2 regions of the Streptococcus sp. SCPM-O-B-15294 (M123) genome follow, and region 2 is predicted to be linked to the other one. Evidence: predicted binding sites of a transcription regulator. Region 2 holds the regulator's gene; the other holds the start of a gene.
The links. The regulator NrdR, encoded in region 2, represses ribonucleotide reductase genes. The targets are predictions, from matches to a motif close to ACACNATATATNGTGT.

Region 1 (15,341 bases), on a different contig from region 2:
CCACCATTTTGAGAGGAATAAACGAGACCTGCCGCTTTGGCTTTGTTCCCAGTGATTTCAGCATCAACGTAAGCTTTTTCAACAACACCTTTCCAGTTCTCGCCAACAACACCCGCTAGATAGCCACCTTTGTTACCAGCAGCGTGCAGTTTACCGATAAAGGCAACATTGCTGACCTTCCCACTGCCATCAATTTTATTGACGATCCCTGCTACGTCATTGTTCCCAACAACACTTCCTGTTACTTTAACATTTTCAACAGTTGCATTGTTTTTGATGACACCTGCGATTGGGGCTACTCGATCAACTCCAGGCAGGTCAATCGCAACATTTTCAAGCAAGAGATTCTTAACCGAGCCACCTTCGATGTTCCCAAACAGTGGTCGCGTGATATTATGGATGGCAAATGTATTTCCATCCGTACTTTCCAAAATCCCCTTGAAGGCATTAGTCACATAGGATTTCCCTGCTGCTGGCACATTGGCCGCATTCATATTGCTACCAAGCTTAAAGATACCAGTCGGATTGGCTTGCATGGCTTTTACAAGTTCGTTGAAATTGTAGTAGACATCACCTTCATGAGCTTTTGGTTTCGCAATATAGTGGACATAGTCCTCATTGAACTGGTTGTCTGCAGTCCGTTGGACCAAATCTGGAGCTTTGGCTGTTACTTTGTAGAGGGTCGCGCCATCTACCGTCACTTCTTCAATTTTATCAACAGCCAGTTTTGTGACCTTATTATCATGGGTGGTAACCTTTAAGTAATAAGGTTTCACATCTGAAGGTGTTTCTGACAAGAGGCTACGATCGGTCTCAAGGCCTTGGTCATCCACGCTAATCAGACTGGTTTCCTTGATGTTTTTGACTTCAACTTTTTTAAGGTCAAGTCTTAGCGGTTCTTCCTTGAGAACTTCTTTTTCATCCCCATTTCCACGGTCATAGACCATGGTCGTTGCGAGCGTGTAATCCTTGTAGTAGTCTAAGTCTGATAAAGCAGCCGCTAAATCCGTCTCAGAAAGGGCAAAAGTTTTCACCACTTGATCACCCTTCTTCAATACAGCTTGGATAGACTTGATGCTCACACCGTCTGGTTTATCCAAACGATAAGTAGCTTTGGCACTGCGCTTCAATTCTTCCTTATCGACCTGGGTCAAGGTTAAAGTTGGCTTTTCAAGTTCTTTGGTCCCTTGTTGAATGATCCGATCTTGAGCTTGTTCAACTACTCCCTCCGTAACCGTTGGGGCATCCGCAGTTTTAACTCCCTTGATGGTCTTGTAGACCTTGGTGATTTTCTTCTTCCCATTCTTACCGGCTTGAGAAACCCTTTCAGTTCCTTTTAGCAAGGTGGCATCTTGTTCGGTTACCGTCTTAAATGGAATTTCCTCAAACGAAACATCCTCTGTTTGGCCTTCAATAGCCTTAGTCCCACGACTAATTTTTTCTGTCACAGGAGCTTTTACCGTTTCAGTTGTCGTGCTGAGGGGTTCTCCAACTTTCTCGCCATTGACTGTTTTATAAACACGACGAATCTCCTGACTACCAGCCTCGCCTTTCTGAAGAAGGCTTTCTTCATCGGTGTAACGATTGGCGTCCGTTACATACTCTGTTTCATATGGAAGGATTACCGTTTCTGTCTCCGTCACTGTCCCTTCCGTTACTTGATAGGTTGGGTTCTCCGGTTGAATAGGAGCTTCGCCTACATGACCTTCTTCTTGTGTCCCTTTTGCTTCCACCACACCTGTATAGGCTGGATTCTCCGGTTGAACAGGAGCTTCACCCACATGGCCTTCTTCCTGTGTTCCCTTAGCTTCTACTAGGCCTGTATAGGCTGGGTTCTCCGGTTGAACAGGAGCTTCACCCACATGACCTTCTTCCTGAGTTCCCTTTGCTATGACCACTGGGACAGGTTGTGGACTTGGTTGGGCATCTTCTTTTGTCCCGACAGCAAGAATTTGTGAAACTGCTTCTTTAGTAACCTTGCTTTCAACTACCTTGCGAACTTCCTGACCATTTACCGTACTTACTTCTGTAAAAACAGTCTGTTCACCATTTTGTCCAGCTCTTAAAACTGCTGTTTGACCTTTTGCTAAAGTAGGATCTGCTTGTTCTACCGTTTCAAACGGAATAATTTCTGTTGAAACTTCAACATTTGGCTTGTCCACTATAGGGAATGCAGGACCCTCTTCAGGTGTTACCTGAGATAGAGTCTTTCCTTCTGTTGCAGGTTGGGATACTGGCTTCTCTTCCACTCTTACATGAGGTTCTTGGCCCGTAGCTCTTGGATCAACTGGACAACGAAGGTAGCCAACATAGTCATAGCCTTCAATCGGAATGACACCATTGGCTAGTTCTTTACTGCTTGCAATTGAAAGAGTTTGATTGTAGCTTGCTAATTCAATATTTTGCAAGGCTGCGGCATCAATAGATAAGAGCAGACTTTGCCCCATGGAACCAATTAATAGGAGTCCCATTACTTTTTTGCGGTGTTTTTTGGACAGCAAAAGAACTGCTAAAGAGGCAGTCGCTAAACTAAGGCCAGCAATCGCCAATTCGGTCGTCCCTGTTTGTGGCAGTATCCCTTGACTAGGTGTTTTCTTCTTATAGACCAAATAAAAGGTATCTTCATTTTGATATTCTTCAGGAATAGCACGAATCACCTGCGCTTGTTCCTCAGGGGTCAACTCATTTTCCGTGACATACCCCATATGAACTGTCGCTTCTGCCGTGAATTGATCAGCTTGTACAGAAGGCGCTCCTAATACACTCCCTGCAAAAAGAAGGGCTCCAATAGCAACCGGACCCACTCCGACGGATAATTTCCGAATCGAATACTTGGTAATCTTTTCAAAAGCTTGTCTTCTTTGTTTCATCCTATAACTTCCTACATAGTAATATTTGTAAATCATAGGAAGTCTCATTTATTTTTGGAGAAGGTCAGGGCTTTCCCTAAACCAGCTTCCTGTGATTTTTTACCTTTACCTATCTTATCTTTTTTCTCAGCTTTTAGCAACTTATCTTACTCAGATTTCTTCCCTTTTTTTACTTCTTATATTTAAGTAGTGCCTCTTCCTTTCTTCGCAGCAAAAAAACGCCTAGAAATAGGCGTTTTTAGAGATTTATTTTACAAGGACTGATAGAGATCCGCATAGTGTTGACTAGCCGTATCCCAAGAGAAATCACGGCTCATAGCTTCTCTTTGAAGACCGTACCAAGCATTTTTATCATGAGTATAGACTGTCAAAGCTTGATCAACAGCCCAGTTTAACCAATAACCAGATAGGTTGTTAAAGCTAAATCCAGTACCACTGCCATCGATGACATTATAGGCTTGCACTGTATCACGCAGTCCCCCTACCTCGTGAACCAATGGCAAGGTACCGTAGCGCATAGCCATCATTTGAGAAAGTCCACATGGTTCAAATCGGCTTGGCATCAAGAAAACATCCGAAGCAGCATAGATTTCTTGCGCCAACTGCACGTCAAACATGATGTTAGCAGAAAGTTTATCTGGATAAGCTTGACCAAACCAAGCAAAGGCTTGCTCAAAGCCAGGATCTCCTGTACCCAAAAGAACGATTTGGATATCCTTTTGTAGAAGGTTGTGGAGTTCTTCAACCACCACGTCAAAGCCTTTTTGGCGGGTCAAACGAGAGACAATCCCAAACAAGGGAACATCATCACGTACTGGAAGTCCGACACGTTCCTGAAGAGCCCGCTTACTTGCTGCTTTCCCTGATAAATCATCTTTACTGAAATGATAGGTCAAGAGGGGATCTGTCTCAGGATTGTAGAGGTCTGTATCGATTCCATTCACAATCCCCGTTAATTTACCAGATTCCATCCGCAAGATTTGATCGAGTCCGCAACCATATTCAGCCGTCATGATTTCATAACCGTAACTTGGTGAAACAGTGGTCACACGATCAGCATAGAGGATCCCGGCCTTCATCCAGTTCAAGCAATCCTTCCAACGAAGGGTCCCATCTTCATAGCGTTCAAATCCAACTCCAAATAAATCCCACAGCATTCCTGGGTCAAACTGCCCTTGGAACTCTAGATTATGGATGGTCAAGACAGACTTAATACCATTGTAAGCTTGAATCCAACGGTATTTTTCCTTAAGAAGGAAAGGAATCATGGCGGTATGATAATCATGAACATGGATAATATCTGGAATGAAGTCGACTCGTTCCATCATCTCCAGCGTTGCCAATTGGAAGTAGGCAAAGCGCTCGCCATCATCAAAATCTCCGTAGACATGTCCTCTAAAGAAATATTTCTGGTTATCAATAAAATAGAAGGTGACACCATCACGATAGATGCGTTTCACACCAACGTATTCACTTCTCCATCCCACTCTGGTCTCGAAGTGTAGCACATCTTCAACTTGGTCGCCAAATTTCGCCTCTACCATGTCGTAGTAGGGGAGGACGACACGAACATCATGGCCTTTTTTAGCCAAGGATTTAGGGAGTGCTCCAATGACATCTCCCAAGCCCCCTGTTTTTGAGAAAGGAGCTCCTTCAGCTGCAACAAACAATAATTTCATTATCCAATATCCTCTGTAATCACAGCACCTTTTTTAATCACAAGAGGTGCCTCTTTGGTTCCACGAATGGTAACGCCAGTTTCAACTACGACACCCTTGTCAAGAATCGCATGCTCTACGACTGCTCCCTCATGGACAACAACACCTGGGAACAAGAGACTGCTACGAATTTCTGCCCCCTTATGGAGATGAACACGACGAGAAATAACAGAATCATGTACCAAAGCTTCGACAATGCTTCCTGAGGCAAATTGCGAATTCTTGATTTGCGAACCAGCCGCATAGTAAGTTGGCTCTTCGTTTTTCACCTTAGTATAAATCTTTTGATTTGGGGAGAAGAGTGACATGAATTTCTGAGTTTCCAACATGTCAAGATTAGCGCGGTAGTAGGATTCAACAGAGTGAATATTGGCAATATAGCCAGTGTATTCGAATGCGAATGCTCCATATTCAACCGCTAAATCACGTAGGATATAACGCAATTTTTCTGGATGTTCTTTGTGAACCTCTTGCTCCAATTTTTCAATCAACCAAGGAGTATCCACGATAAAGATATCTGTTGACATATTGTAGAGAGCTTCTGGATCTTGACCTTCAAACAATTTTTGACCAGTCACATGATCTGTCTCATCAATATCTAAGATGGCATTTACTTCCGAGATATCTCGTTGATTCATTTTCTTGTAGACCACTGTGATTGGTCTGTCAACGGTATTGTGCAAGTGGAAGACTTGGTTCAAATCGATGTTTACTAAGATATCACAGTTCAGAGCGACTGTCTGGTTCGAACCAGAGCGTTTCAAATAGGTCAAGAGTTGCTCGTAGTATTCTTTGCCAACGTTTGAACTTTCCACTGGAGTGTTGTAGATACCAAGATAGTAGTGACTCAAGAGAGTTGACAAGCCCCACTCACGACCAGAGCGAATATGGTCAAAGACGGAACTGATATTTTCTTGCTGGAAGATACCAAATACACTACGAATCCCTGCATTAGCGAGGCTAGAAAGCGGGAAGTCAATCAAGCGATATTTCCCATCAAATGGCAGACTGGCAACAGGACGATGATCTGTCAATGACGACATATCATGGAAGCCTACTGTGTTTCCTAAAATGGCTGAATACTTATCAATCTTCATCTGTTGCTACCCCCACTTTTTCGTTATATCCAACGACTTGTACTTCTTCCGTTCCATCGATGACAACACCTTCTGAAACAACTGCTCCTTCACCGATAATAGCACGTTTAATCACGGCACCTTGTCCGATAATGGCACCACTCATGACGACAGAATCTTCAACGACTGCACCTTTACGAACTTGTGCTTCCGTAGACAAAATAGAATGTTTTACTGTTCCGTCTACCAAGCACCCATCCACCACCAAGGAATCTTCAATATGGGCATGTTTGCCAAAGGAGTTTGGAGGTGAAATCAAGTTACGAGAATAGATCTTCCAGTGACGATCACGGCTATCCAAGGCATTGTTTGGATCAATGTATTCCATATTCGCTTCCCAGAGAGATTCAATAGTCCCTACGTCTTTCCAATAGCCCTTGAATTCATAAGCATAGACGCTTTCTCCAGATTCAAGGTAAGTTGGAATAACGTTTTTACCAAAGTCAGACATATCGATGTCACTCTTCTCTGCAGCCACTAGCATGTTGCGAAGACGAGACCAGTCAAAGATATAAATTCCCATAGAAGCTTTTGTTGATTTTGGCTCTGCAGGTTTTTCTTCGAATTCGACAATTCGATTGTTGGCATCCGTATTCATAATTCCGAAACGGCTAGCTTCTTTTAAAGGTACATCCAATACAGCTACTGTGAGGCTGGCATTGTGATCCTTGTGAGACTGAAGCATTTCGTCGTAGTCCATCTTGTAGATATGGTCTCCAGAAAGAATCAACACGTACTCTGGATTGATGCTATCGATGTAGTCGATATTTTGGAAAATCGCATGACTTGTTCCTTCAAACCAACGATTTCCTTCACTTGCAGAATAAGGTTGAAGGATAGAAACCCCAGTATTAATGCCATCAAGACCCCAACTGGAACCATTTCCGATATGATTGTTTAAGGCAAGTGGTTGATACTGAGTAATCACGCCAACATTGTGGATACCTGAGTTGGCACAGTTGGATAAGGCAAAGTCAATAATACGATAACGTCCCCCAAACTGCACTGCAGGTTTGGCAATGCTTTGAGTGAGTTTTCCAAGGCGAGTTCCTTGCCCACCAGCAAGGATCAGAGCTAGCATTTCATTCTTCATTGATTACTCCTTTTTGGATTGACGAGACCTTCTTCCCACTTCCGAAGAGAGGCGCTACACCCTCTTCTACAGAGTTAGGAATGGGATCATAGACTGCGATCAGTAGATCACCAACAACTATTTTTTTGTTTTAGACACATTGGAACGAAGTTTTCGTTTCACTTTCCATACACTAGCTCCAAGAGCCGGTAAGGTGAAGGTCAAGGTTTGTGGATAATCTTTCCATAGTCCCTCTTGAGTCTTCACTTCCTGGTTGTGCTCTTTCCAGACACCTCCCCATTTCTCTAATTCTGTATTCCAAATTTCTTCATAGACCCCAGCAACAGGGACGCCGACTGTAAAGTCCTTGCGCTCTACTGGTGCCATATTAAAGATACAAAGCAGATGATTTCCTTTTTTATCCTTACGAGTAAAGGTCAAGACACTTTGATCTCGGTTATCTGCATCAATAATCTCAATACCATCATAGCTATCATCAATTTCCCAGAGCATCTTGTTGTCTTTGTAGAATTGATTGAGCTGTGAAGTAAACTCTTGCATCTTGCGGTTCATCTCATCATCCAGATTGGACCATTCTAGCTGTTCTTCAGACTTCCATTCTAAGAATTGGCCGAACTCTGAACCCATGAAGAGCAATTTCTTACCTGGGTGACAAATCTGATAGGTCAAGAGGTTTCGCAAGCCAGCGAACTGGTTGTAGCGATCCCCCCACATCTTATGCATGAGACTCTTCTTCCCGTGAACCACTTCATCGTGAGAGAATGGCAACAAGAAGTTTTCAGAGAAAGCATACATAAAGCTAAAGGTCACCAAGTTAAAATCAAATTTCCGATAAATAGGATCTTCCTCGTAGAAGCGAAGGATATCATTCATCCAACCCATATTCCACTTGTAGTCAAATCCTAAACCACCATACTCTTCTGGACCAGTAATCTTGGTGCCAGATGAACTTTCCTCCGCTACCATGATGACATCCGGATGTTCTGATTTAATCACAGCATTCATCCGCTTAAGGAAATGGATCCCCTCATAGTTGAGATTTCCACCATCAATATTTGGTGTCCATGGTCCACTATCATAGTCTAAGTAAAGCATGTTGCTGACCGCATCGACCCGAATTCCATCCAAATGATAAAACTCAATCCAGAACTTCACGCTAGAGATGAGGAAGGATTGGACCTGGTTTTTCCCTAGGTCGAAGTTCAAAGCTCCCCAGCCATAGTTGTGGGCACGATGATGGTCTTGGTATTCAAAAGTAGGTGTTCCATCGTAATAAGCCAGGGCATCATCATTGATGGTAAAGTGTCCCGGCACCCAGTCCACAATCACCCCGATGTTATTCAAGTGACAAGCTTCCACGAAATCTTGAAACTCTTCCGGTGTTCCATAGGTATGCTCTAAGGCAAAGTAACCCATCAATTGGTAGCCCCAACTAAGCCCAAGCGGGTGAGCCATCACCGGCATGAACTCCACATGGGTATAGTTCATTTTTACCAAGTAAGGAATCAAGTCTTCCTTCAACTGAGCAAATGAATAAGGGCTTCCATCTTCATTGCGTTTCCAAGAACCTGCGTGAACTTCATAGATATTTACTGGACGAGATCTAAAGCCAAGCTTTCTCCGTCTGGCCATCCAGAGTCCATCTTTCCATTTCCGCTCTGGAATATCAGTAATCACCGCTCCAGTCCCCGGACGTTTTTCCATGCGAACTGCTAAAGGATCCACCTTCATCAAGCGGTGACCATTTTGTCTTATAACATGGAACTTATAGATATCGCCAACTTGAGGTGCAGTTGTAAAAACTTCCCAAACACCAGCTTCGTTTCTTACCATAGGAATTTCATTTTCTTCCCATTGGGTGAAATCACCTACCAAGTGTACTGCCTGAGCATTTGGAGCCCATACACGGAAACTATACCCCTCTACACCATCTACTTGCTCTTTATGAGCCCCTAGATAATGTTGAAGATGAAAGTTCTCCCCGGTTCCAAATGTATACAATGCTTGTTTCGTATCCATTCACTCACCTCTCTCGCTTTTATGTAAGCGCTTCCTATTAGTATTATTCTACTATAAATAGTTGAAATATTCAAGATTTTTTCTTGAATAATACGATGAAAATTTATGAAAATAATTTGAAACTTCCATTATCTCCCTGAAATTTCCTAAAATAGATTCAGAATTGTTCACCTTTCAAACTATCTTTCTAACATTATACTATAAAAATAATCGTAATTAAAGCTATTTCCGAAAATTTTTAGAAAATTTAGATTTTTTGTTTTGATATAGCGACACCTACACCATTTTTGTTCAGCTACTTCATTTAAAGATACAAATAGAGGGGTAAAATAAAAAAGCTACCGCCTCTTCCAAGGTGATAACTTTTATCAGATTTTTGCATCAATTAGTCTACGTTCACATATTCTTTTGAAAGTTCAAGCACTTCTTCCATTGTTGAACATTCAGTAAGCGCACGATTAGCGTATTCTTCCATTTTAGCTGTGTCAAGTTTCTTCATCAAGCTACGTGTACGAAGGACAGATGTAGCTGACATTGAGAACTCATCCAAGCCCATTCCGACAAGAAGTGGAACAGCAGTTTGGTCACCAGCCATCTCACCACACATACCAGCCCATTTACCTTCAGCGTGAGCTGCTTTGATCACATTGTTAATCAAACGAAGGATCGATGGGTTATATGGTTGGTAAAGGTATGAAACTTGTTCGTTCATACGGTCAGCAGCCATTGTGTATTGGATTAAGTCGTTTGTACCAATTGAGAAGAAATCAACTTCTTTGGCAAATTGGTCAGCCAACATCGCTGCAGCTGGGATTTCAATCATGATCCCTACTTCGATGTCGTCAGCAACGGCAACACCTTCAGCAACCAATTTCGCTTTTTCTTCTTCCAGAATACCTTTAGCAGTACGGAACTCTGTCAACAAAGCAACCATTGGGAACATGATCCGCAATTTACCGTGAACAGATGCACGAAGCAAAGCACGCAATTGTGTACGGAACATTTGGTTACCAGTTTCAGAGATAGAGATACGCAAAGCACGGTAACCCAAGAATGGGTTCATTTCTTTAGGAAGATCGAAGTAAGGAAGTTCTTTATCCCCACCGATATCCATTGTACGAACGACAACAGGTTTACCGTTCATACCTTCAAGAACTGCTTTGTATGCTTCGTATTGATCATCTTCAGTTGGGAAGTCTTGAGAATCCATGTACAAGAATTCTGTACGGTAGAGACCAACAGCTTCAGCACCATTTTCGTTCACACCTTCAACGTCTTTAGGTGTACCGATGTTAGCTGCCAACTCGAAGTGTTTGCCATCTGCAGTAACAGTTTTGGCATCTTTCAAAAGAGCCCATTCAGCTTTTTGTTTAGCGTAAGCTTCACCAGCTGCTTTAAATTCAGCGATTTGTTCTTCACTTGGGTTGATGACTACTTCACCAGTGATTCCAGATACAGCCAACACATCACCATCTTTTACAAGATCGGTAATGTTGTTTGTACCAAGAACCGCTGCAATTTCAAGTGTACGCGCCATGATCGCTGAGTGACTTGTACGTCCACCAATGTTTGTAACAAAGGCTTTAACGAACTGTTTGTTCAATTGAGCAGTATCGGATGGAGTCAAGTCATGCGCAACCACGATTGCTTCTTCATTGATAGTTGCTGGGTTTGGCAATTTCTTACCAAGCAAGTTTGCAAGAACACGTTTGGTCACGTCGCGAATATCTGCTGCACGTTCTTGCATGTATGGGTTATCTTCCATTCCTTCAAAGATGGTGATAAACATGTCTGTGACTTCTTTTAAACCAGCCTCAGCATTCACCTTCTTCGTGCGAATTGTTTCCTTGATCTGACCAACCATTTCAGGGTCAGAAAGAACCATCATGTGAGCATCAAATACTTGTGCCGCTTCCTCACCAAGGCTCGCTACTGCATTCTCCCGAATAAGAGAAAGCTCGTTCTGTGAAGCTTCTAGAGCTACATCCAAACGAGCTTCTTCTGCATTTGTATCTTCAACTGAGATTGTTTCAAATGACAAGTCGGGTTGAACAAGTAGATATGCCTTAGCAACAGCAACACCATCAGATGCTGCAATTCCTTTAAGCATTTCTGTCATGTTTATGCCAATCCTTCTTTTTCCATTGTTTCAGCGATTGCTGCAAGAGCATCATCAGCGTCAGCACCTTCAGCTGAGATTACAACGTCAGCTCCTTGACCAACACCAAGGCTCATAACACCCATGATTGATTTCAAGTTAACTGATTTACCTTTGTATTCAAGAGTAATATCTGAAGCAAATTTGCTAGCAGTTTGAACCAACAAAGTTGCTGGACGTGCGTGGATACCTGTTTCTGCCACGATGTGGAAATCTTTAGAAGCCATAGTTTGACTCTCCTTTTAAAATTAGTTTTTGAGTTATCTGTGATAACCCTTACAATTTGCTATTATATCATCTTCTTCATTATTTTTCAAGATTTTTATCACACACTTACTGAAAATACTTACAAGAAGCACTCATTTTTCTCTTCTTTTGATCTGCTTTTGTTACTTTCTTCTATTTAAATAAGTAGAATTGGTTTCATAGACACAGTATATAGAATTTTAGGAAAAACGACTAAATTACTTTGACTTAAAAAACCTATATTTTATCACGTTTTCCTTAATTTTCACTAATTCTTACAATACTACATGTTGTGGTATCATTCGGAATAGTTTATTTATGTGCACAATATTTAGTTAAAACTCTTGACAAGAAAAAACCTTTTGTTTATACTAGATACAGATTTATGAATTTAGAGGAGTTAGATCACATTATGGTGACAATTTATTCAAAAAATAATTGCGTTCAATGTAAAATGACCAAACGTTTTTTAGATACCAATCACGTTGAATACCGTGAAATTAATCTAGATGAGCAACCTGAGTTTGTGGACCATGTGAAGAACCTTGGTTTCAATGCTGCGCCAGTTATCCAAACAGCAGATGAAGTCTTCTCTGGCTTCCAACCAGCTAAGCTCAAGAAATTATCTTAACATTATCAAACAGGATCTGATTGGTCTAGGGAATGGATTACTGTAGTTCTCGACTACGGTGTTCCCCTGGCCCTTTTACTTGTACAGGGGAGCTTGCCTCCCCTTTGTTTTTGAATTAGAAAAAGGAACATTATGGGATTAAAATCACTTGAAGACGTAACCTACTTCCGTCTTAATAATGAAATCAACCGTCCAGTTAACGGTCAAATCATGCTTCATAAAGATAAAGAAGCCTTGGATGCTTTCTTCAAAGAAAATGTTGTGCCAAATACCATGGCCTTTGATTCAATAACGGATAAAATCAACTACCTTATTGAACACAACTATATCGAAACAGCCTTCATTCAGAAGTACCGTCCTGAATTTTTGGAAGAATTGGCCCAATTTATCAAAGATCAAAACTTCCAATTCAAGTCCTTCATGGCTGCCTATAAATTCTATAACCAGTACGCTCTGAAAACAAATGATGGAGAATACTATCTCGAAAGCATGGAAGACCGCGTCTTCTTCAATGCCCTCTATTTCGCGGATGGAAATGAAGACATTGCCAAAGATATCGCAAACGAAATCATCCACCAACGCTACCAACCAGCTACTCCTTCTTTCTTGAATGCTGGACGTGCCCGTCGTGGAGAATTGGTCTCCTGTTTCTTGATCCAAGTAACCGATGACATGAATGCGATCGGGCGCTCTATCAACTCAGCTCTTCAACTTTCACGTATCGGTGGTGGGGTTGGAATCTCCCTCAGCAACCTTCGTGAAGCTGGAGCACCGATCAAGGGCTATGAAGGAGCTGCTTCTGGGGTCGTACCTGTTATGAAACTGTTTGAAGATAGCTTCTCTTACTCGAACCAATTGGGACAACGCCAAGGGGCTGGGGTTGTGTACCTTAACGTCTTCCACCCAGACATCATTGCCTTCCTTTCTACTAAGAAAGAAAACGCCGATGAAAAAGTTCGGGTTAAGACTCTTTCACTTGGGGTCGTCGTGCCAGACAAGTTCTACGAGTTGGCTCGTAAGAATGAAGAAATGTATCTCTTCAGCCCTTACTCTGTAGAGCGTGAATATGGAGTGCCATTCAACTACATCGACATCACTGAAAAATACGATGAGTTGGTTGCTAATCCAAATATCCGCAAGACAAAAATTAAGGCCCGTGATTTGGAAACTGAAATTTCTAAATTGCAACAAGAATCTGGTTACCCTTATGTAGTCAACATCGATACTGCTAACCGGGCAAACCCAGTCGATGGAAAGATCATCATGAGTAACTTGTGTTCAGAGATCCTCCAGGTTCAAGAGCCAAGCTTGATCAACGATGCCCAAGAATTCATTAAAATGGGGACTGATGTCTCCTGTAACCTTGGTTCAACCAACGTAGTCAACATGATGACTTCACCTGATTTTGGACGTTCCATTCGTGCCATGGTTCGTGCCTTGACCTTCGTTACCGATAGTTCTCATATCGTCGCTGTTCCTACTATCGACCACGGAAATAGCCAAGCGCATACCTTTGGTCTTGGTGCTATGGGACTACATAGCTACCTTGCCCAACAATTGATCGAGTATGGATCACCTGAGTCTGTCGAGTTCACTAGCATCTACTTCATGCTCATGAACTACTGGACTCTCGTAGAATCAAACAACATCGCGCGTGAACGGGGTATTACCTTCCACAACTTTGAAAAATCAGACTACGCCAACGGTAGCTACTTTGATAAGTACACAACCGGAGAATTTGTACCAAAATCTGATCGCGTCAAAGAACTCTTTAAAGATATCTTTATTCCTAGTGCAGAAGACTGGGCTGAACTTCGTGATAAGGTCAAAGCAGATGGTCTTTACCACCAAAACCGCTTGGCTGTTGCACCAAATGGATCTATCAGCTACATCAATGACGTATCTGCTTCTATCCACCCAATCACACAACGGATTGAAGAACGCCAAGAAAAGAAAATCGGGAAGATCTACTACCCTGCGGCTGGATTGTCAACAGATACCATTCCTTACTACACTTCTGCCTACGACATGGATATGCGCAAAGTCATCGATGTCTATGCTGCCGCAACTGAGCATGTAGACCAAGGACTTTCACTCACTCTCTTCATGCGCAGTGACATTCCAAAAGGCCTTTACGAATGGAAATCTGAAAACAAACAAACCACTCGTGACTTGTCTATCCTTCGCAACTATGCCTTTAACAAAGGTATCAAGTCTATCTACTACGTCCGTACCTTTACCGATGATGGTGGAGAAGTTGGCGCAAACCAATGTGAAAGCTGTGTCATCTAAGACACTCTGATCCATTGCTACCAAAAAGTCGGTTCGCCGACTTTTTGTGCGATATTCTAACAATTGTGATAGAATAATAATGATTGTATGATCGAATGAATTAGAAAAAGAAAGAGATTTCAAATGGAAACTTACTACAAAGCCATTAACTGGAATGCCATCGAGGATGTCATCGATAAATCTACTTGGGAAAAGCTAACCGAACAATTTTGGTTGGATACACGTATTCCTTTGTCAAACGACTTGGATGACTGGAGAAAATTATCTCACAAAGAAAAAGACTTGGTTGGTAAAGTCTTTGGTGGATTGACACTCTTGGATACCATGCAGTCCGAAACTGGTGTGCAAGCTCTTCGTGCAGATATTCGCACTCCCCACGAAGAAGCTGTCTTTAACAACATCCAATTTATGGAATCTGTCCACGCTAAGTCTTACTCTTCTATCTTTTCTACCTTGAATACCAAGTCAGAAATCGAAGAGATTTTCGAATGGACCAATACCAATCCTTTCCTTCAGAAGAAGGCAGAAATCATCAATGAAATCTACCTCAATGGGACTCCCCTTGAAAAGAAGGTAGCCAGCGTCTTCCTTGAAACCTTCCTCTTCTACTCTGGTTTCTTCACACCACTCTACTATCTTGGAAACAACAAGTTGGCCAACGTAGCTGAGATTATCAAGTTGATCATTCGGGACGAATCTGTTCACGGAACCTATATCGGCTACAAATTCCAACTTGGATTTAACGAGTTACCAGAAGACGAACAAGAAAAACTCAAAGAATGGATGTACGACCTGCTCTACACCCTCTATGAAAATGAAGAAGGCTACACAGAGAGCCTCTATGACGGTGTAGGCTGGACAGAGGAAGTCAAGACCTTCCTTCGCTACAACGCCAATAAAGCCCTTATGAACTTGGGTCAAGATCCGCTCTTCCCTGACTCAGCAGATGATGTCAACCCAATCGTCATGAACGGAATCTCAACCGGAACATCCAACCACGACTTCTTCTCACAAGTCGGAAATGGTTACCTCCTCGGTGAAGTTGAAGCCATGCAGGATGACGATTATAACTACGGCCTATAAGACAAAAACCTTTCCAAATGGAAAGGTTTTTTTGTTGATCATTTTTGGGAAATGATAGCTTAGAGCTTGTGAGGATCGTAAAAATCACACCTAGC
Region 2 (15,341 bases):
CCATGAATGCATTTGCGACAGGGTCCAATCCTCAAAATGCTGCTGTTGCAGCAACGACAGGTCTTCTGGCTGTGATGAACCGTGAGGAATTGGAGGGAGTCATCGGACACGAAGTCAGTCATATTCGCAATTACGATATTCGCATCTCGACGATTGCAGTTGCCCTTGCTAGTGCCATCACTATGCTTTCTAGCATTGGTGGCCGGATGATGTGGTGGGGCGGTGGCCGTAGACGGGATGATGATCGCGAAGGGGGCAGTGGTTTAGAAATTATTATTCTGATCCTTTCCTTGCTAGCCATCGTCTTAGCTCCATTAGCGGCGACTTTGGTTCAGTTAGCCATTTCTCGTCAACGGGAGTTCCTAGCGGATGCCTCCAGTGTTGAATTGACACGGAATCCTCAAGGGATGATTAATGCTCTTTTGAAGCTGGATAACAGTGTGCCTATGCAACGAGAAGTTGATAGTGCAAGTAGTGCTCTCTTTATTAACGATCCCAAAAAAGAATCCGGATTTCAAAAGCTCTTTTATACCCACCCACCCATTGCTGAGCGGGTTGAAAGATTAAGAAATATGTAAAAAAATCCACCAAACAGTGGATTCAGATTGAAGACACAATCATCTTAGAACCTTTCCTTGGGTGAGTACGGACGTCAGCGAACTTCTATGAAGTTCCAAAACTCCCGAGTGCTAGAAACAACCTTGTTTCTAGCACTTTTCTCACGGCGGAAAGTTTCAGTAGATGATTGAATAACTCTAAAGAATAAAAAGTATTTATCTTTATAGAAGTTAATAGAATTGTATAAAAGATAACTTTGTCTTTAAGCTCAATCCACCCAATGGTGGTTTTTTTATTTGGTTGTTAAGAGGAGGGTAGTGAAACCAAGGATAGCAAAGATCCCCCAAGCTAGGGGAAGGCTCCAGATAGCTAGACTAGAAAAGAGAGCTGTCCCAAGTGGCATGGCAAAGCTGACCATCAGTCCCAAAAAGCTAGAGGTAGAAGCTAATTTTTCAGCGGGTAATTTACTCATTAAAAGACTGGAAACTTTTGGGTTGATTTTTGCTACAAGATAACCAAGGAAAGTGATGAGTAGAAGGGAAAGGAAATCCCAGTGCACCAGAATATTTGTGAGCCCAAGCATAGTCAGCCCACCTGCTATCCACAGGAGGATATGGTGGAGGCTTTGCTTGGAAAAATAATCGTGGGGTGTCAGGCTAGCCCAGACCATACTTAAAATAGTCACAGCCTCTAAGATCAAGAGGGATTGGCTAAAGCTCAACTGAAAAAAGGGGGAGTGAAGCAGTTGCAGATTGTAGATGCCAGAGATGGACCCACCTAAAGCATTGATGAGAACCAATGAGAAGAGCAACTTACCAAAGTGGTGGACCTCCTCATCTGCAAAAATACTTTTGGCGTTCTGGTACATCTCTTGGCATTCGTGTACCAAAGAATTCTTATTTTGGGGCTCAATGACGGGGTCATGTGTCAACTGCTTTTTTCTCATCAGGAGACAAGTGGAAGACAGGAGAAAAGTCACTGCATTGATCGAAGCGACCAGGGCGAAATGTTGATGGCTGATAGCTAACAGCCAAACCCCTAGGGCCTGTCCAGAAATCGAGCAGACCATACTAAGTAGTTGATTGAAGGAGTAGGCCTCCATCAAATCCTCGCTAGAGATGTTCTTTTTCATGATGGGGAGTTGCAAGCCTCCGCGATAATCGCTCAAACAATCTGAAACAATGTTTAAGAAGCAAACAATCGAAAAGGCTAGGTAACCTGGAATCTTGGTCATGAGCGCAATAAGGATGAAGAGCATCGCTTGGAGATAACCGATACGGATCAACCAGTAAGCTTTTTTCTTCGTATGATCAGCCTTCATACCAACAAAAATGCTAAAGAGGCTTGGAATAAACACAATGAGATTAGCAATGCCAACCGCCAGACTAGGCTGAGGCATGCTGGCAGCAAAGACCACGAAGACCAGATTGTAGATGGCGGCACCAAGGGTATTCAAAAAGCGAGAAAGACTGAGTAAGGCAAAAATTTTATTTCGAGCTAAGAGTTTCATAAGCCTTCCTCCTTCACGTGATCAGTGGGTAGAGCTTGTTTGATGGATCGAAAGATTTGTTTTAAGACTTGTAATTTCTCATCATCAGAGAGAAGAAGTTTCTGATCTTTTAGGTAGACGCTGGTATGCTTGAGAAACAAATGAAGGAAGTATCTTTTTAGTTTGATCATCATGGAAGGGGCCTTCTTTCTTTGATTGATGATCCTATTGTAGACCTCAAAAACAAGAAAAACAAAATGTTGCATATTTTCAACAAAAAGAGGCTGGGACAAAAGTCCTAGCCTCTCAATTGTCTTTGGATTGTCGAGCAAGACGCAGTGGTTGAGTGGACTCTACTACGCTGATTTCATCAGCTTTTACAGCCCTACTCAACTGTGCGGAGATGGGACGACGAAATCGAATTCTAACGAATTACCGATTTCTGTCCCACTCTCTTTTCAGGATTCCTTGATGAGTTCTTTCATGCTCTGTTTGTAGTAGTTGGTGCTGTCCTTGCAATCAAGAATGGATAGGACCTGAATGGCCTGCTCCATCTTTTCAAGACCAGTTTCTTTTTCTCCCTTTCGATAGAGAAATTCTCCTTTGGCGTAGAGATAAACCGTCCGAAGGTAGGCTTCGTTTTCAGCGTAGAAGTTGTCCTTGATCAGCTGATCAAAATAAGATGCATCTTCAAATTCATTTGAACTAATGGCGAGAAAAAAGCCATTAAGGAAAATAGAATTGATGGCAGGACGAGAGGAATCTAGGAGAAGCTTGAAATCCTCCCGTTGGACCAACTCCTCTGTGTATTGTCGATAGAGCTGACTAGAGAAAAGAGGAGAGGTCAGTGAAAATAGGCTTAACTCAAAATTTCCCCAGACCATGACAGAGAAGAGGTAGTCATAGAGGAAATCTAGTTCCTCTTGGCTAGCAGCCAACTCTACCTCAGGATAGTTGCCAAGTATTTTGGCCTTGAGAATAATGCTGGCTAAGAAGTCTTCTTTTTTGTGATCTTTCTGATAGGCTTGCTGGTAGCTTTGGTACAAGGCTTGATCGTGTTCCAAACTCATGTTTTCATAGTGCTCTTTCAACAATTTGGGAATAAAAGAGTGCTGATCAATCTCTGCTAGATGAGAGAACTCACTGAGGCTGGTTTTGATTTGTTGAAGGGCCTGAAAAAACCGTTGCGTCGTCAGGTCATTTTCCCCTCTTTCAAATCGAGATAACATGGAGCGCGAAAATTCGCCACCCGTAGCCTCCTCTAAAGAGATGTGGCGACTTTCACGTATTTGCCGAAAAACTGCACCGATTTCTTTCATGAATTCTCCTCTATCTAACATTGCTCAATGCCCTAGCAAGTGAACCTCTTTTGTCCAAGAGATGGTGGGACCCTTGTGTACAACACCAATTTGCCTAGTCTCTGTATCTTTTTTCATGATTATAACAAATTTTTGAGGAGACATCTTGGTTGAAGGGACAGCTTCATGATATACTAGTAGTATCTAGAAGATTTGAGGACAAAAGAATGAACTTATTTACACAAGAAATCCGTAAAAATCCTGAAGGACTAGCATTTAATCAAGAGTTGGATTTGTTAAAGGATCTGCAAAAGCGTAATCCAGAAATTCTTGATTTGAAGAATGTGACAGCGACAGGGGGAGTAGCCTATGATACAGGTCTTTATGTCTTGGATTACCAGTTGACCTACACCATCGTTTTGGCCTCTAGCCGAAGCATGGAGCCTGTTGAGATTCAAGAGAGCTATCCTGTAACAGAGGTATTTGCGGAGGATGTACAGTCAGAGGCAGATATCGAAGCTCTTGAGGAAGACTTGATCCTTCCAATCGAAGGTGGGAAGATTGACCTGAGTGAGAGTGTAGCGGATAATATTCTGCTCAATATTCCTCTCAAGGTTCTCACTCCAGAAGAGGAGGCTGGTCAAGGCTTTATCGAGGGCAATGATTGGAAAATCCTATCCGAAGAAGAATACCAAGCTGCTCAAGTGATCAAGAAAGAAGAAAACAGTCCTTTCGCTGGTCTAAATGGCTTGTTTGACGAAGAATAAGCTAGAGATTACATTTGATAAATTTAGACATAAATACAGGCCTTTTCTTTGAGGAAAGGCCTTCTTTTGATATACTAGGATTAATAAACAACAGAGGGTAGACCTCTAAAAAGGAGAAAAAGTATGGATACTTTATTTATTCCAGGCTGGTTGATTACCGGCCTAATAGTCGCAGTTATTATTTTGATTTTGCTTGTTAAAGGTTATGTGAACGCTAAACCCAACGAAGTCGTGGTCATTACAGGTCTTCGGAAACAACGTCACTTGCGTGGGAAAGCTGGCTTTATGATTCCCTTTGTCGAACAACGCTCTTATCTTGATATTGAGCAATTCTCGACAGATGTTCGGACGTCAGAAGCAGTCCCAACACTGGACTTCATTAACGTCCGTGCCGATGCAGCTGTTAAATTAAAAATTGGTACAACCGATGAAATGATTGCCCGGGCTGCAGAAAACTTCTTGAACTGGAATACGACAGATATTTCTAATTCTGTCCAAGATGTCTTGGAAGGAAACTTGCGGGAAGTGATCGGTCAGATGGAGCTCCGTAAGATGGTCAATGACCGTCAAGAGTTTGCCTCAAAAGTGCAGGACAACGTAGCACCAGACTTGGCCAAAATGGGTCTGGAAGTCATCGCTTTTACGGTTCAATCCTTCTCTGATGAAGGGGGAGTCATCGATAACCTCGGGATTGAAAATGTTGAAACCATCAAGAAAGATGCCTTGATTGCCAAAGCCAAAGCGGAACGCGAACGCAAGGAAGTCGAAGCAGAACAAGATAAATTGGCCAACGACAAACGCGTCGCTGCCGATCTTGAAATTGCGCAAAAACAAAACGAATTAAAACTCAAACAAGCAGCCCTCAAGCAAGAAGCAGATATTGCCCAAGCAAAAGCAGATGCCGCTAAAGGGATTGAGGCAGAAGTGCAACGTCGTGAACAAGAGCGCGTGGCAGCCGAAGCCAATATCATGAAACAGGAAAAAGAAGCGGAAGTCAAAGAGCGCGAAGTTAAGGTTCGTGAGCAAGAATTGGATGCCAACATCCGCAAACAAGCTGAAGCTGAAAAATATGCGCGTCAACAAGCTGCAGAAGCAGAATTGATCGAACGCCAACGCAAGGCGGAAGCAGAACTCTTCGAAACACAAAAAGAAGCAGAAGCTCGGAAAGCCCAAGCCGAAGCTGAGAAATTCGCCCAATTGCAAGAGGCCGAAGCTATTGAAGCCAAAGGTCGCGCCGAGGCCGAAGCCATTCGCTTGAAACTGGAAGCGGAAGCCAAAGGTTTGGACCAAAAGGCCGAAGCAATGAAGAAAATGCAAGAAGCAGCCATTACTGAAATGGTCGTTGACAAGTTGCCTGAAATTGCGCGTGCTGTCGCAGAACCATTAACCAAGGTGGATAAGATCACCATGTACGGGGAAGGCAATGCTTCTAAGATGGTGGGCGATATTATGCAAAGTATCGACCAAGTCTCTCAAGGAGCTGGATTTGATATTCGTCAATTGCTAGCAGGAGCTCTTGGAGTTAATATGACGGTCAACAAACTCAAAGAAGGAGAACAACCGGTCATTGAAGCAGAAGAGTTAGCTTCAAAAGAAGATTAATGTCATTCATCAGAAAGTGTCTGAGGACTGTAACTCAGGCACTTTTTGTTTTTTGCTTCAAAGTAGATAGGAGCTATCTTTCTACATGAAGGGGCAGGGTATGATTTTCTACTTTCATTTGATGTCAAAAAATGGTAGAATAAAGGCAAACTATAAAGAGGAGTGTCACATGACAAAAGCAAACTTTGGTGTTGTTGGTATGGCCGTAATGGGTCGTAACCTTGCCCTTAATATTGAATCTCGTGGATACACAGTTGCTATCTATAACCGTAGTAAAGAAAAAACAGAAGATGTTGTTGCTTGCCATCCTGAAAAGAACTTCGTGCCAAGCTATGATATCGAAAGCTTCGTAAACTCTATTGAAAAACCACGTCGGATCATGCTCATGGTTCAAGCAGGACCTGGTACAGATGCGACCATCCAAGCCCTTCTTCCACACTTGGATAAAGGCGATATCTTGATCGACGGAGGAAACACGTTCTACAAAGATACTATCCGTCGTAACGAAGAGTTGGCAAACTCAGGGATCAACTTCATCGGTACTGGTGTATCTGGTGGTGAAAAAGGTGCCCTTGAAGGTCCTTCTATCATGCCTGGTGGACAAAAAGAAGCTTATGAATTGGTAGCTGATGTTCTTGAAGAAATCTCTGCAAAAGCACCAGAAGATGGAAAACCATGTGTGACTTATATCGGTCCTGATGGAGCAGGTCACTACGTGAAAATGGTCCACAACGGTATCGAGTACGGCGATATGCAATTGATCGCAGAAAGCTATGACTTGATGCAACACTTGCTTGGCCTTTCAGCTCAAGACATGGCTGAAATCTTCACTGAGTGGAACAAGGGTGAATTGGACAGCTACTTGATCGAAATCACTGCTGATATCCTTGGACGCAAAGACGATGAAGGTCAAGATGGACCAATCGTTGATTATATCTTGGATGCTGCAGGAAACAAGGGAACTGGTAAATGGACTAGCCAATCTGCTCTTGACCTTGGTGTGCCATTGTCACTCATCACTGAGTCAGTATTTGCGCGTTACATCTCAACTTACAAAGAAGAACGTGTACACGCTAGCAAGGTGCTTCCAAAACCAGCTGCTTTCAAATTTGAAGGAGACAAGGCTGAGTTGATCGAAAAGATCCGCCAAGCCCTTTACTTCTCAAAAATCATCTCATATGCACAAGGTTTCGCACAATTGCGTGTAGCTTCTAAAGAAAATAACTGGAACTTGCCATTTGCAGACATCGCCTCTATCTGGCGCGATGGATGTATCATCCGTTCACGTTTCTTGCAAAAGATCACAGATGCATACAACCGTGATGCAGATCTTGCAAACCTTCTTTTGGATGAGTACTTCTTGGATGTAACAGCTAAATACCAACAATCTGTTCGTGATATTGTTGCTCTTGCGGTTCAAGCTGGTGTACCGGTACCAACCTTCTCAGCAGCCATCACTTACTTCGATAGCTACCGTTCAGCTGACCTTCCAGCAAACTTGATCCAAGCGCAACGTGACTACTTTGGTGCTCACACATATCAACGTAAAGACAAAGAAGGTACCTTCCACTATTCTTGGTACGACGAAAAATAATTGTAGGTTATGACAAAGCGGATATTACTAGTAGAAAATGAAAAGAATTTAGCGCGCTTTATTGATTTAGAACTTCAAAAAGCAGGCTATGTAGTTGATTTGGTAGAACAAGGGGAAATGGCCTTGAAACTCCTGCAGGCTACAGAATATGATTTAATTCTTCTCAATTACGAACTAGAAGATATGAGTGGGGAAGATTTTGCCCAACGCCTGAGTAAGATTCGTCCTGCAGCAGTCTTGATTGTCTTAGATAGTCGTGAGAAAATTTCTGAGCATATGGAGAGTATCCAGCGATTTGCAGTGTCTTATGTCATCAAACCATTTGTGATTAGTGATTTAGTTGAGAAAATCATCGCTATTTTTAGAGGCCGTGATTTTATTGACCAACATTGTAATCAGATGAAAGTTCCTACTTCCTATCGGAATTTACGGATTGATGTCGAGAATCATATGGTGTATCGGGGAGAGGAAGTGATTGACCTGACACGTCGTGAGTATGATTTGTTAGCGACTTTGATGGGGAGTAAGAATGTCCTCAGTCGCGAGCAATTGCTGGAGCGTGTCTGGAAGTATGAGAGTACAGCAGAAACCAATATCGTTGATGTCTATATTCGCTATCTTCGTGGAAAAATAGATCTCCCAGGACAAAAGAGCTATATCAAAACTGTCCGAGGTGTCGGCTACCAAATGCAAGAATAAGAACATTCCCTTTGATGAGAAATCTCAAAGGGATTTTTTGTTTATCAAAAAGGAAGAAAGAAGAAAATTTTTAAAAAAATTTTTTAAAAAAAATTGTGAAAGAAGCAAACGTTTGCTTAAAAGATAGGCTTTTCAAGGCCTTTATGTATAAAGTTTGTGAATTAAAAATGTAGATGTAAGGGCTTTACAAATAGAAAAAAAGTGGTATAATAGTAGGCGAGATATGCAAACGTTTTCTTATATTACGGGCATTTCAAATTTATAAGGAGGTCGAATGATGAATAAACAATCATTCAAAAGTCTATTTAGCTTTGAATTTTGGCAAAAATTCGGTAAAGCGTTGATGGTGGTCGTTGCAGTTATGCCGGCGGCGGGTCTGATGATCAGTCTTGGTAAAACGATTGCAATGATTAACCCAGAACTTGGTTTCTTGGTAACTACCGGTGGTGTTCTTGAACAAATCGGTTGGGGAGTTATCGTTAACCTTCACATTCTCTTTGCATTGGCTATCGGTGGTAGCTGGGCAAAAGAACGTGCTGGTGGTGCCTTTGCGGCAGGTCTATCCTTTATCCTGATCAACCGTATTACTGGTGTGATGTTCGGTGTAACAGGAGATATGCTGAAAGATCCAAAAGCACAAGTTCATACTCTTCTTGGTGGATCTATCAAGGTTGCTGATTACTTTACGAGTGTTTTAGAATCACCTGCCTTGAATATGGGAGTTTTCGTTGGGATTATTGCCGGTTTTGTAGGGGCAACAGCCTTTAATAAATACTACAACTACCGCAAGTTACCAGATGCCCTGTCATTCTTTAACGGGAAACGGTTTGTTCCTTTTGTCGTTATCCTTCGTTCTGTAATTGTGGCTCTTGTCTTGTCATTCTTATGGCCAGTAGTCCAAACAGGAATTAACAACTTTGGTATTTGGATTGCTAACTCAAAAGAGACTGCTCCAATCTTAGCACCATTTGCCTTTGGTACTTTGGAACGTCTCTTGCTTCCATTCGGTCTTCACCACATGTTGACCATTCCAATCAACTATACGCAATTGGGTGGTACTTATCATATTTTAACTGGTATTGATCAAGGTAAAAATGTATTTGGTCAAGATCCACTTTGGTTGGCTTGGATCACAGACTTAGGAAATACAAAAGTTTCTGACCCTGCTACATACCAACACTTGTTGGATACCTTTACACCTGCTCGTTTCAAAGTGGGACAAATGATCGGTTCATTCGGTATCTTGATGGGGGTTGCCCTTGCCATTTACCGTAATGTAGACCCTGATAAGAAACACAAATACAAAGGGATGATGATTGCGACTGCTCTTGCAACCTTCCTCACAGGGGTTACAGAACCAATCGAGTACATGTTTATGTTCGTAGCTATGCCTCTTTACCTCGTTTATGCAGTGGTACAAGGTGCAGCCTTCGCGATGGCAGATGTCGTCAATCTCCGTGTCCATTCATTTGGATCTATTGAGTTCTTGACTCGTACACCAATGACCATTAAAGCCGGTATTGGTATGGATATCATTAACTTTATCTGGGTAACTGTTCTCTTTGCAGTGATCATGTACTTCATTGCAAACTTCATGATCCAGAAATTTAACTACGCAACTCCTGGACGTAACGGAAACTACGAACAAGCTGAAGGTGGATCAGATGAGTCTGAAACTTCAGGTTCAGGTAAAGTAGCTGTAGCTTCTCAAGCAGTTAACATCATTAACCTTCTTGGTGGACGTGCTAACATCGTTGATGTGGATGCATGTATGACTCGTCTTCGTGTGACTGTTAAGGACGAAACTAAAGTTGGAACAGAAGAACAATGGAAAGCTGAAGGAGCTATGGGACTTGTCATGAAAGGACAAGGGGTCCAAGCGATTTACGGTCCAAAAGCTGACGTTTTGAAATCAGATATCCAAGATTTGTTAGATTCAGGTGAAGTGATTCCTGAAACTCTTCCAAGTCAGCAGACAGCGGCTCAACAAGCGGAAGTTGCCTTTAAAGGGGTGACAGAAGAAGTTCACTCAGTTGCTGAAGGACAAGTCATTGAATTAGATAAAGTTCAAGATCCAGTCTTCTCACAAAAAATGATGGGTGACGGATTTGCAGTTGAACCGGCAAATGGTCAGATTGTTTCACCAGTAGCTGGTAAGGTGACAAGCGTCTTCCCTACCAAACATGCCCTTGGTTTGGTAACAGAATCTGGTCTTGAAGTTCTCGTTCATATCGGTCTTGATACTGTAAGTTTGGAAGGAAAACCTTTCACAGTGAAGGTAGAAGAAGGCCAAACAGTTGCAGCGGGAGATTTATTGGTGGAAGCAGATTTGGATGCTGTTCGTGAAGCTGGACGTGCAACGTCAACAGTTGTAGTCTTCACAAATGCTGCAGCTATTAAATCTGTCACTCTTACACAAACTGGTCAACTACCAGCAGATGCAGTGGTTGCCAAGGTTGAATTATAATCTATGAGAGTCATTCCTTGTATCCATCGGATACAGGGAATTCTCTATTAGGAGAGTAGGATCATGAAATTTTTAACTTTAAACACTCATAGTTGGATGGAAGAAAATCCCCAACAAAAATTTGAGGACTTAGTAACAGACATTATTGAAAAGCAATACGATCTGATTTGTTTCCAAGAAATCAATCAGGCCATCGAAAGTCCAGTTGTTACAGTTAATGACTTGTATCATCCAACTCCTTCTGCGGAGCCGATCCATCAGGATCACTATGTTCGTTGTTTAGTTGAAAAATTAGAAGAAGAAGGATTGAGCTATCACTGGACCTGGGCTTACAACCATATCGGCTATGACCGTTATCATGAAGGTGTAGCAGTTCTATCACGTACCCCAATCCAGGCAAGCGAACTCTTGGTTTCAGATGTGAATGATCCAACAGATTATCATACACGACGGATTGCCATTGCAGAAACCCAAGTTGATGGGAAAGAAATTGCGGTTGCCAGTGTCCACCTTTCCTGGTGGGATAAAGGTTTCCAACAAGAGTGGGCACGTTTAGAAGAGCGTTTTAGCCAATTGCAAAAACCCTTGATCTTAGCCGGAGATTTTAATAATCCAGCTGGTCAAGAGGGGTATGAGGCCATTTTAGCGAGTCCGCTAGCTCTTCAAGATAGCTTTATTGAGGCCCGTCAGACCAAGGGGACCTACACAGTAGGTCCTGGAATTGATGGATGGGATGATAATCAAGTACCCTTGCGGATTGATTATATTTTCACCTCAAAAGAATGGGTTATCGAACGGCTAGAAGTTGTGTTTGATGGTTCTAGTCAGCCTCTCGTCAGCGACCATTATGGTTTGTCAGCTGACTTGTATTTACCATAATATTCAAATCCCTATCCCTCCAGGAGGCTAGGGATTTTCTTTATTTCCCTTGCTTTCACTTTAGCCCTAAATATGATAGAATAAAGTATTAAGAAACGATAAGGAGGGTGTCCATGCGGTGTCCAAAATGTGGCGGAAATAAGTCTAGTGTTGTAGATAGTCGCCAGGCAGAAGATGGAAAAACGATTCGTAGAAGAAGAGAATGTGATGAATGTCATCATCGCTTCACCACTTATGAACGAGTAGAAGAGCGGACTCTTGTTGTGGTGAAAAAAGATGGCACCCGGGAACAGTTTTCTAGAGATAAAATATTTAATGGGATTATTCGATCTGCTCAGAAACGTCCCGTGTCGAGTGACGAAATTGAGGAAATTGTGGGGCGAATCGAACAAAAGATTCGTAGTCAGAGTGAAAATGAGATCCAGAGTGACTATATCGGATCACTTGTCATGGACGAGTTAGCAGAATTGGACGAAATTACCTATGTTCGATTTGCGAGTGTCTATCGTAGTTTCAAGGATGTTGGTGAATTGGAAAGTCTCTTAAAGCAGATTACCAAAGGAACGAAGAAGAAAAAGGAAAAATAGATGAAGCCCAATACTTCATTTTCTTTCTTGAAGAATAATTATTTAGCGCCTACAGGAGCCTCTTTCACGCATCTGTATGGACCAATATTAGGTGTTCAAGCAAGTCAATTATATACTTTTCTGCTGAGTCTCTATGATCAGGGGAAAGAAAAACGGCTGATTGCTGTTGTTTTAAATCATTTGGATCTAGGTTTCGCTCATTTTCTCGAAAGTCTAGACCGTTTGATTGCCATGAATTTACTAGAGGTTTTTGAGACAGATGAAGGACTTCAGTTCCGATTTTTGGCTCCGCTAGAAGCAGATCAATTTTTCGCGAATATCGCTTATCAGAAGTTGCTGGAGAAAAAAATAGGAGAAGCAGCAGTTCGTGACTTGCTTCCTGAAAAACCAGAGGGAGAGAAACGGAAGGTGAACTTTGCCTCTATTTTTGGGATTGATGGTGTTTCGACCCCTCAGAGGAAAGTATCTTCCTTCAGTTTAGAGCACTTTAAACAATTAATGGTACGGGATGGCCTTCGTTTTGAGAACGAACAAGAGGACCTCTTAGTTCTTTATGCCATCACCGAAGAGAAGAATTGGACTTGGTACGAGACCTATCTGTTGGCCAAGGAGACAGCGGTTAATTTGGTCATTTCGACCAAACGGATGAGACAAAAACTGACCCAAGAGCCACAAGAAAAAGGTAAGGATGAGTTCACTCCGCAGGAAAGGGCCATTATCCGGGAAGCTAAAAATAAGACCAGTCGTCAATTTTTAGCAGGAATAAAAAAAGCGCGTAAGGCTGTTGTGACCCAATCAGAACGCCAAGTAATTTCTGACTTGGCCCGTTTAGGCCTGTTAGATGAAGTTATAAATGTGATCTTGTTGTTTACCTTTAACAAGGTTGCTTCCGCCAATCTCAATGAAAAGTATGCCTTAAAAGTTGGAAATGACTTTGCTTATGAGGGGATAAAGACGGCTGAGGAGGCCGTTCTGAAGATCCGCCAGCGCCAAGACTCCCATTTACAAAAAGCAAAAGAGAAAGTAGCTAAGAGTGGGTCAGCGACAGGAAAGACCAATGTTCCGAAGTGGAGTCAGCCTAACTATACCAATCAGACTAGCCAAGAAGAACAGGCTAATCTGGAACAACAAAAACGAGCCTTGCTCGAGAAATTAAATCAAGGAGGGGAGTAAATGGAGAGCGTAGGGAAAACCATGTCCCAGATGAATCGATCACAGCAGTTCAATTATGAAGAATTGGTAGCTCAAATTCTCGCCGAACCTGAGATTGCAAGCTTTATTCAAAAGGAGGGTTTATCGGATGTAGAAATCCGTCGTAGCATTTCCAAATTTAACCAATACATCAGTGAGCGCAATCGCTTTGTCCTTGGGGATGCAGATTATATTGCAAGAGGGTATAAGCCTGTTTTAGTCATGAATGAAGGTTATGCGGATGTTTCCTATGAGGAGACACCTGAATTAATCGAGGCACAAAAACAAGCCGCTATCAATAGACGCTTGCAGCTGATCAACTTACCAAGCACCTTGAAGGAAGCTTCCTTAGCGAAAGTCGACTTGGATGATCGTGGGCGTTTTGGAGCCTTTGAAGAGTTGGCCAATTTTGTTGCTTCCTATCCTCAAGCTCGTAAAGGGATTTTTCTATATGGAGATTTTGGAGTTGGGAAAAGCTATATGATGGCAGCTCTTGCTCATGACTTGTCTGAAAAACGTCAGGCTTCCTCCACCATTCTACATTTCCCAAGCTTTGTCATCGATGTCAAAAATGCCATTAATACAGGTCAGGTTAAAGAGATGTTGGATCAGGTCAAGAAGGCTGAAATTTTGATTCTTGATGATATTGGGGCAGAGCAAATGTCGCCTTGGGTCCGGGATGAAGTCTTGCAAGTGATTTTGCAACATCGGATGCAGGAGATTCTTCCAACCTTCTTTACTTCGAATTTCAACTTTGAAGATTTGGAACGTCATTTTGCTACATCTCGGAATGGAGATGAGACTTGGCAAGCCAAACGTGTCATGGAGCGAATCAAGTTCCTTGCTAAAGAAGTCCGCCTAGAAGGAGAAAATCGCCGATGAATCCTGTTATTGATTTGATGAAATCTCATTCCTCTGTCCGTCGCTTTAAGGAGGAGGACATCAAAGAGGAAGACCTTCAAGCAATCCTAACAGCAGGACAGATGGCTTCCTCTTGGAAGAACTTCCAGTCTTATTCCATTATCTTAGTGAGAAGCCAGGAAAAGAAAGAGGGGCTCTATCAATTCGTCCCTCAGGAGGCAATTCGTCAATGCTCTGTTTTCTTACTGTTTGTAGGAGATCTCAACCGAGCTGAAAAAGGGGTTCGAATGCATACGGATCAATTCCATCCAGAAGGACCAGATAATTTATTGATTACTTCTGTAGATGCGGCCTTGGCAGGTCAGAATACCTTGCTAGCTGCTGAAAGTCTAGGCTACGGAGGAGTCATTATTGGCTTGGTTCGGTATGAAGCGGCTGAAGTGGCCAAACTATTTAACTTACCAGACTACACCTATCCTGTCTTTGGGATGGCTTTAGGAGTGCCAAATCAGAACCATCCTGTGAAGCCCCGCCTTCCTTTGGAAGCTGTTGTCTTCGAAGAAAGTTACCAGGAGCAGACTCCTGAAGTGATTGAAGCCTTTGATCGAGTACAGACTGCCTATGCTGGAGCACGGGCAACGGATACTTGGAGCCAACGCTTGGCTGCCCAATTTGGACAGGAAGAACCAGCTGCTACGGCAGAATTATTAAAGAAACACCAACTAGAAAAATAAGAGAAAAGAGGACACCATGGCTTTACCTACTGTTGCCATTGTAGGACGTCCAAATGTCGGGAAGTCAACGCTCTTTAACCGGATTGCCGGTGAGCGGATTTCCATTGTCGAGGATGTCGAAGGGGTTACTCGGGACCGTATTTATGCAACGGCTGAGTGGCTCAACCACCAATTTAGTATTATTGATACTGGCGGGATTGATGACGTGGACGCACCTTTCATGGAGCAAATCAAGCACCAAGCGGAGATTGCCATGGATGAAGCAGACGTCATTGTCTTTGTCGTATCTGGAAAAGAAGGGATTACAGATGCAGATGAGTATGTCGCTCGGATGCTCTACAAGACCCACAAACCAGTCATTTTAGCGGTCAATAAAGTGGATAATCCAGAGATGCGAACTGACATCTATGATTTCTACGCTCTTGGCCTGGGCGAACCCTTGCCAGTGTCATCTGTGCACGGGATTGGTACAGGGGATGTCTTGGATGCCATCGTTGAAAACCTTCCGACGGATCGGGAGCCAGAAAATCCAGATGTCATCAAGTTCAGCTTGATTGGCCGCCCTAATGTCGGAAAATCTAGTCTGATCAATGCCATCCTTGGGGAAGACCGCGT

Region 1: the regulator NrdR is predicted to act here: its motif matches at 11,521-11,536, upstream of nrdH (glutaredoxin-like protein NrdH).

Annotation. Positions count from the first base shown of each region.
Region 1 is NZ_JBYQGU010000002.1:127,305-142,645, reverse strand. Features, by position in the region: gene AC3E8G_RS02290 (ZmpA/ZmpB/ZmpC family metallo-endopeptidase) at 1-2,870, opposite strand, end outside; gene glgA (glycogen synthase GlgA) at 3,122-4,549, opposite strand; gene glgD (glucose-1-phosphate adenylyltransferase subunit GlgD) at 4,549-5,685, opposite strand; gene AC3E8G_RS02275 (glucose-1-phosphate adenylyltransferase) at 5,675-6,817, opposite strand; gene glgB (1,4-alpha-glucan branching protein GlgB) at 6,935-8,836, opposite strand; gene ptsP (phosphoenolpyruvate--protein phosphotransferase) at 9,222-10,955, opposite strand; gene AC3E8G_RS02260 (phosphocarrier protein HPr) at 10,958-11,221, opposite strand; gene nrdH (glutaredoxin-like protein NrdH) at 11,653-11,871, shown strand; gene nrdE (class 1b ribonucleoside-diphosphate reductase subunit alpha) at 12,004-14,163, shown strand; gene nrdF (class 1b ribonucleoside-diphosphate reductase subunit beta) at 14,287-15,246, shown strand.
Region 2 is NZ_JBYQGU010000010.1:29,203-44,543, forward strand. Features, by position in the region: gene htpX (zinc metalloprotease HtpX) at 1-578, shown strand, start outside; gene AC3E8G_RS07335 (MFS transporter) at 851-2,068, opposite strand; gene AC3E8G_RS07340 (hypothetical protein) at 2,065-2,241, opposite strand; gene AC3E8G_RS07345 (helix-turn-helix domain-containing protein) at 2,506-3,366, opposite strand; gene AC3E8G_RS07350 (DUF177 domain-containing protein) at 3,573-4,112, shown strand; gene AC3E8G_RS07355 (flotillin family protein) at 4,236-5,714, shown strand; gene gnd (NADP-dependent phosphogluconate dehydrogenase) at 5,884-7,308, shown strand; gene AC3E8G_RS07365 (response regulator transcription factor) at 7,318-8,007, shown strand; gene AC3E8G_RS07370 (PTS transporter subunit IIBC) at 8,285-10,474, shown strand; gene AC3E8G_RS07375 (endonuclease/exonuclease/phosphatase family protein) at 10,538-11,353, shown strand; gene nrdR (transcriptional regulator NrdR) at 11,467-11,940, shown strand; gene AC3E8G_RS07385 (replication initiation and membrane attachment family protein) at 11,941-13,113, shown strand; gene dnaI (primosomal protein DnaI) at 13,114-14,013, shown strand; gene AC3E8G_RS07395 (NADPH-dependent oxidoreductase) at 14,010-14,726, shown strand; gene der (ribosome biogenesis GTPase Der) at 14,743-15,341, shown strand, end outside.